Linked DNA regions of Azoarcus olearius. The protein of the gene in region 2 interacts with the protein of the main gene of each other region in a pairwise test. Links are inferred from orthologs where the notes say so. Each region holds a gene or a part of one and is shown on either strand. Other genes may lie near its edges.

Region 1 (3,069 bases), 180 kb from region 2 along the record:
CGCGAGCCGGGGCAGCACCCAGCGACGCGCAGCTTCCAGGCTCTACGGATTTTCATCAATCAGGAACTCGAAGAGCTGACGACCGTGCTGCCGGACTGCGTTGCGCGCCTGCGCGAGGGCGGCCGGCTGGTGGTGATCAGCTTTCATTCGCTCGAGGACCGCATCGTCAAGCGCTTCCTGCGCGACGAAGCGCGTCCGCCGCAGCTGCCGTCGCGGCTGCCGGTGCGCGCGGCCGACCTCCCGCCGCCCCGGCTGCAACTCGTCGGCAAGGCGCAGCGGCCGGGCGAGGCTGAAGTGGCGGCCAATCCGCGCGCGCGCAGCGCAGTGATGCGGGTGGCCGAGCGCTGCGGGGTGGCTGCATGATCCGCTTCGACGCAATGCTCGTCGCACTCGTGGTCGCCAGCGCGCTCGGCGTGGTGGCCGCGCAGCACCAGTCGCGCAAGCTCTACATCGAGCTGGAGCGCGAGATGGCGCGCGCCCACAGCCTCGACGTTGAGTGGGGGCAGCTGCAACTGGAGCAAAGCACCTGGGCAGCGCACGCGCGGGTCGAAAAGCTCGCCCGCGAACGGCTCGGCATGCGCCCGCCGGTGCCGGGGCAGATCGTGGTGCTGGAGGCACAGTGAAGAAGCAGCGCACCGTCACCTTCAACCACAATCCGCTGCTCAAGCGCGAGCTGCCGGCGTGGCGCGCGCGCTTCGTGCTCGTCATGCTGATGGGGTGCTCGCTGGCGCTGATCGGGCGCGCGCTCTACCTGCAAGGTGTAAACAACAGCTTCCTGCAGGCCAAGGGCGAAATGCGCTATGCCCGCGTGCTGGAAGTCCCCGCCACGCGCGGACGCATTTCCGATCGCAACGGCGACATGCTGGCGGTGAGCACGCCCGTGCGCTCGATCTGGGCGATCCCGGCCGACGCCCGCCTCGAACCCGCCGCCGCACGCCAGCTCGCCACGCTGCTCGAAATGGATGTGCGCGAGCTGAACGACAAGCTCGCCCCGGGCCGTGACTTCGTCTATCTCAAGCGCCAGCTGCCGCCCGAGGTCGCAGACCGCATCGCCGCGCTCAAGCTGCCCGGCGTACACCAGCAGCAGGAATATCGCCGCTACTACCCCGGTGGCGACGTGACCGCGCACATGCTCGGCTTCACCGGGGTCGAGGACCGCGGCCAGGAAGGCATCGAACTGGCCTACGAGAAGATGCTGGCCGGCATGCCCGGTTCGCGACGCGTGATCAAGGACCGCCGCGGCCGCATCGTGGAGGACGTGGAATCGATCCGGCCGCCGCGCGACGGCGACGATATCTCGCTCGCGATGGACGGCAAGATCCAGTACATCGCCTACAGCGCGTTGCGCGAGGCCATGCAGCTCAACAAGGCGAAGGCGGGGGCCGCCGTGGTGCTCGACGCGCGCACCGGGGAAGTCCTTGCGTTGGCGAACGCGCCTACCTACAACCCGAACAACCGCAGCAACCTCACGGGCGCGCAGCTGCGCAACCGCGTGTTTACCGACAGCTTCGAGCCCGGCTCGGTCATGAAGCCGTTCATTGCCGGTCTGGCGCTCGAAACCGGCAAGGTGAAACCGACCACGGTGATCGACACCTCCGCCGGACGCATGACCATCGGCACCGCGACCATCTCGGATTCGCACCGCAGCGGCCCCTTGACCGTCGCCGAGGTGATCCAGAAGTCGTCCAACATCGGCACTGTCAAGATGGCGCTGCAGTTCACGCCGGCCGAGATGTGGCAGCTCTATCACCAGCTCGGCTTCGGTTCGCCGCTCAATCTCGGCTTTCCGGGCGAAACCGGCGGCCGTCTGCGCCCGGCCAAGACCTGGCGCCCGATCGAGCAGGCGACCATGTCCTATGGCCACGGCATCTCGGTCACCCTGATCCAGATGGCGCGCGCCTATCTGGTGTTCGCACGCGACGGCGAACTCGTACCGCTGTCGCTCACCAAGCTGGACGGGCCGCCCAGCGGCGGAACCCGCATCTTCTCGCCGCAGACGGTGCAGACGCTGCGCAACATGCTCGAAACCGTCACCCTGCCCGGCGGCACTGCCACCAAGGCACAGGTGCCCGGCTACCGCGTCGGGGGCAAGACCGGCACCGCGCTGAAGCTGGAAGGCGGGCACTACACCAAGCGCTACATCGCGTCCTTCGTCGGCATCGCGCCGATCTCCAATCCGCGCCTCGTCGTGGCAGTGATGATCGACGAGCCGAGCGCGGGCAACTACTACGCGGGTACGGTGGCCGCGCCGGTTTTCGCGCGCATCATGGAAGGCTCGCTGCGCACCCTCGGCGTGGCGCCGGATGCGCCGCTGACGCCGCTGCAGCTGGCCCGCAAGCCCAACGAACCCGCGCCCGCGGCGGTCCGGGAGAGCATGTGAGCAACCCTGCCTTCGTGCTGCTCGATCAGCTCCGCGCCAGCGGCGTCCGGCCCGCCGGCATCACGGCCGATTCGCGTCGTGTCGGGCCGGGGGCCGTGTTCGCGGCGTGGCCGGGGCATGTCACCGACGGCCGCCGTTACATCGCCTCCGCCATCGAGCGCGGCGCCGCTGCCGTGTTGTGGGAAGAGGGCGACGGCTTTCACCCGGGAGAACTTCCGGTTCCAGGGTTCGCGGTGCCCAGGCTGCGCGAACTCGCAGGTGCGCTTGCCCACGAGATCTATGACCGGCCCTCCGCGCGGCTGTGGATGGCCGGCGTGACCGGCACCAACGGCAAGACCACGGTCACGCAGTGGCTCGCGCGCGCGCTGGGCGAACTCGGCAGCCGCTGCGGCATCGTCGGTACCCTCGGAAGCGGGTTTCCGGACCAGCTCAGCGCCAGTCTCAATACCACGCCCGATGCGCTCGAACTGCATGCCACGCTCGCTCGCCTGCTGGGCGAAGGCGCAGCCGCCGCGGCCATGGAAGTGTCGTCCATCGGACTCGACCAAGGGCGGGTGAACGGCGTCGAGTTCGACGTGGCGGTGTTCACCAACCTTACCCGCGACCATCTCGATTACCACCGCACGATGGACGCCTATGCCGAAGCCAAGGCGCGTCTTTTCGCGCTGCCGGGCATCAGCCGCGCCGTC
Region 2 (3,031 bases):
GCCTGAAGATCGAGCGCATCGGCACCCTCAACTACCCGGACGCCGCTCGCGGCAAGCTCTACGGCAGCCTGCTGCTGTCGGTGTCGATCCGCGCCGACGGCAGCGTGGCGAGCGTGGAAGTCACCCGCAGCTCGGGCCACAAGGTGCTGGACGAAGCGGCGATGCGCATCGTCAACATGTCGGCGCCCTACGCCCCCTTCCCGCCGGACATCAGCCGCGACACCGATATCATCGAGATCGTGCGGACCTGGACCTTCACCAATACCGACCAGGTGCGCGCCAACTAGGAGCCCGCAGCGCATGGACCGCTACGCCGTCGTCGGCAACCCGATCGCCCACAGCAAGTCGCCGCAGATCCACGCCGCCTTCGCGCGCCAGACCGGCGAGGCACTGGGCTACGAAGCCATCCTCGCGCCGCTCGATGGCTTCGTGGACACCGTGCTCGCGTTCCGCGCGATGGGCGGGCGCGGCATGAACGTGACCGTGCCGTTCAAGCTCGAAGCCCACGCGCTTGCCACGCGCCTCACGCCGCGCGCGGCGGCCGCGGGCGCCGTCAATACGCTCGCCTTCGGCGGGCCGGAAACCCCGGACGACATCCTCGGCGACAACACCGACGGCGCCGGCCTGGTGCGCGACCTCACCGTCAATCTCGGCTGTCCCTTGCACGGCCGCCGCGTGCTGCTGCTCGGCGCCGGTGGCGCGGCGCGCGGCGCGCTGCTGCCGCTGCTGGAGCAGGCGCCGGCCGCGCTGACGATCGCCAACCGCACCGCGGCGAAGGCGGTCGAACTGGCCGCCGGCTTTGCCGCCGGCCACCCCGGCGTGGCGATTGACGGCGGCGGCTTCGATGCGCTCGCCGGCCGCCGCTTCGACGTGGTCATCAATGCCACCGCCGCCAGCCTTGCCGACCAGGCGCCGCCGCTGCCGGCTGGCATCTACGCCGAAGGCGCGCTGGCCTACGACATGATGTACGGCCGCGGCGACACCCCCTTTCTTGCCGCCGCCCGGGCCGACGGTGCCGGGCGGCTGGCCGACGGGCTGGGCATGCTGGCCGAGCAGGCCGCCGAGAGCTTCCTGCTGTGGCGCGGCGTGCGCCCCGACACCGCCCCGGTGCTGGCCGATCTGCGCGCCCGTCTCGCCGCCGCATGAAGACGCTGTGGCGCTGGCTCGGCCGCGCCCTGCTCGCCGCCTTCGCGCTGTTGCTGCTCTGGCAGGTCTGGCTGTTCGCGCAGGTGGCGTGGTGGCGCACGCACAATCCGGACAGCACCAGCTTCATGCGCCTGCGGCTCGATGCGCTGCAGGAGAAGAAGCCGGACGCGCGCCTGCGCCACACCTGGGTGCCCTACGAGCAGATCTCCATCCACCTCAAGCGCGCCGTGGTCGCGGCCGAGGACGACGGCTTCGTCGACCATGAGGGTTTCGACTGGGAAGGGATCCAGCGCGCGCTGGAGAAGAACGAACGCAAGGGCCGCCCGGTGTCCGGCGGCTCCACGATCAGCCAGCAGCTTGCCAAGAACCTCTTCCTGTCGCCCTCGCGCAGCTACTTCCGCAAGGCGCAGGAGGCAGTGATCACCGTGATGATCGAGCAGCTGTGGAGCAAGCGCCGCATCCTCGAGGTGTATCTGAACGTGGTCGAATGGGGCAACGGCATCTTCGGCGCCGAAGCCGCCGCGCGGCGCTATTACGGCCTGCCGGCCAGCCGCCTCGGCCCTGCCGAAGCAGCGCGGCTGGCGGTGATGCTGCCCAACCCGCGCAAGTACGAGCGCAGCTTCGGGCCGCGCCTCGCCGCCCACGCCGACCGCATCCGCGGCCGCATGGCCTGGGCCGAAGTCCCGCCCTGATCGGTGCGTCGTGAGCGCGCGCGCGGTCGCTGCTCCGCCGGCGGGCGCCGCGTGGCGGCAAATCCGCCACAGCGGGCCGAGCGGGGTCGCGCCGCGGCGCCCGAGTCCGTAGAATTCGCGTCTCGCTCAGCCACCCCCACCGGCCCTTCGCGCAATGACCCCGGAAGAGGAACTCCACCCCGACGACGTCCAGCACCACCTGCGCGAAGTGCAGGAGCTGCTCGCACGCCAGAAGCTGGTGGAAGACCTGGTGCACCGCCAGGACATGCCGCGCCACGAACTGGTGGAATCGCTGGTGCACAAGCAGCACGTCGCCGAGCTGCGCAGCAAGCTCGACTCGCTGCACCCGGCCGACATCGCCTACATCCTCGAAGCGCTGCCGCTCGAAGAGCGCCTGTTCGTCTGGGACCTGGTCAAGGCCGAGCGCGACGGCGAGATCCTGCTCGAAGTCTCGGATGCGGTCCGCGAATCGCTGATCGAGACCATGGCGCCGGAGGAGTTGAAGGCCGCGGCGGAAACGCTGGACGCCGACGAACTCGCCGACCTTGCGCCCGACCTGCCGCCCGAGGTCATCCAGGACGTCTTCCAGTCGCTCGACCACGAAGGGCGCGAGCAGCTGCGCGCCGCGATGTCCTACCCGGAGGACTCGGTCGGCGCGCTGATGGACTTCGACCTGATGACCGTCCGCGAGGACGTCACGCTCGAAGTCGTGCTGCGCTACCTGCGCCGCTTCGACGAACTGCCCGATCACACCGACAAGCTCTTCGTGGTCGACCGCGAGGATCGCCTGAAGGGCATCCTGTCGCTCGAATCCCTGCTGCTCAACGACCCCGAGTCGCTGGTCGCCGACGTGATGCGCAAGGAGGTGATGATCAGCTTCGAGCCGGCCGACGACGCCGACGACGCGGCGCAGGCCTTCGAGCGTTACGACCTGGTGTCGGCGCCGGTGATCGGCCCCGACAAGCGCCTGATCGGCCGTCTCACCGTGGCCGACGTGGTCGATTACATCCGTGAGGAATCCGAGGCCGAGATCCTCAGCCACGCCGGTCTGCGCGAAGAGGAAGACATCTTCGCCTCGGTATGGGACTCGGTGAAGAACCGCTGGTCGTGGCTGGCGGTCAACCTCGTCACCGCCTTCGTCGCGTCGCGCGTGATCGGCGCCTTCGAAGGTTCGATCGAGAAGCTGGTCGCGC

Evidence for each region.
Region 1: the proteins of mtgA (region 2) and dqs_RS04670 interact in binary tests that used the Escherichia coli proteins (3 or more experiments, as listed by UniProt). The link is inferred for Azoarcus olearius from one-to-one orthologs.

What each region holds. Positions count from the first base shown.
Region 1 is NZ_CP016210.1:976,658-979,726, forward strand. The notes cover bases 1-2,999. They hold dqs_RS04670 (peptidoglycan D,D-transpeptidase FtsI family protein), read left to right. Parts: upstream 1-619; coding sequence 620-2,380; downstream 2,381-2,999. Other genes in these bases: rsmH (16S rRNA (cytosine(1402)-N(4))-methyltransferase RsmH), read left to right, coding at 1-363; ftsL (cell division protein FtsL), read left to right, coding at 360-623; dqs_RS04675 (UDP-N-acetylmuramoyl-L-alanyl-D-glutamate--2,6-diaminopimelate ligase), read left to right, coding at 2,377-2,999. Also shown: more of dqs_RS04675, read left to right, coding at 3,000-3,069. UniProt on the Escherichia coli protein: Essential cell division protein that catalyzes cross-linking of the peptidoglycan cell wall at the division septum. Required for localization of FtsN.
Region 2 is NZ_CP016210.1:801,556-804,586, reverse strand. What follows is about bases 30-2,990. They hold mtgA (monofunctional biosynthetic peptidoglycan transglycosylase), read left to right. Parts: upstream 30-1,142; coding sequence 1,143-1,838; downstream 1,839-2,990. Other genes in these bases: mgtE (magnesium transporter), read left to right, coding at 1,993-2,990; aroE (shikimate dehydrogenase), read left to right, coding at 301-1,146; dqs_RS03820 (energy transducer TonB), read left to right, coding at 30-287. Also shown: more of dqs_RS03820, read left to right, coding at 1-29; more of mgtE, read left to right, coding at 2,991-3,031. UniProt on the Escherichia coli protein: Peptidoglycan polymerase that catalyzes glycan chain elongation from lipid-linked precursors. May play a role in peptidoglycan assembly during cell division in collaboration with other cell division proteins.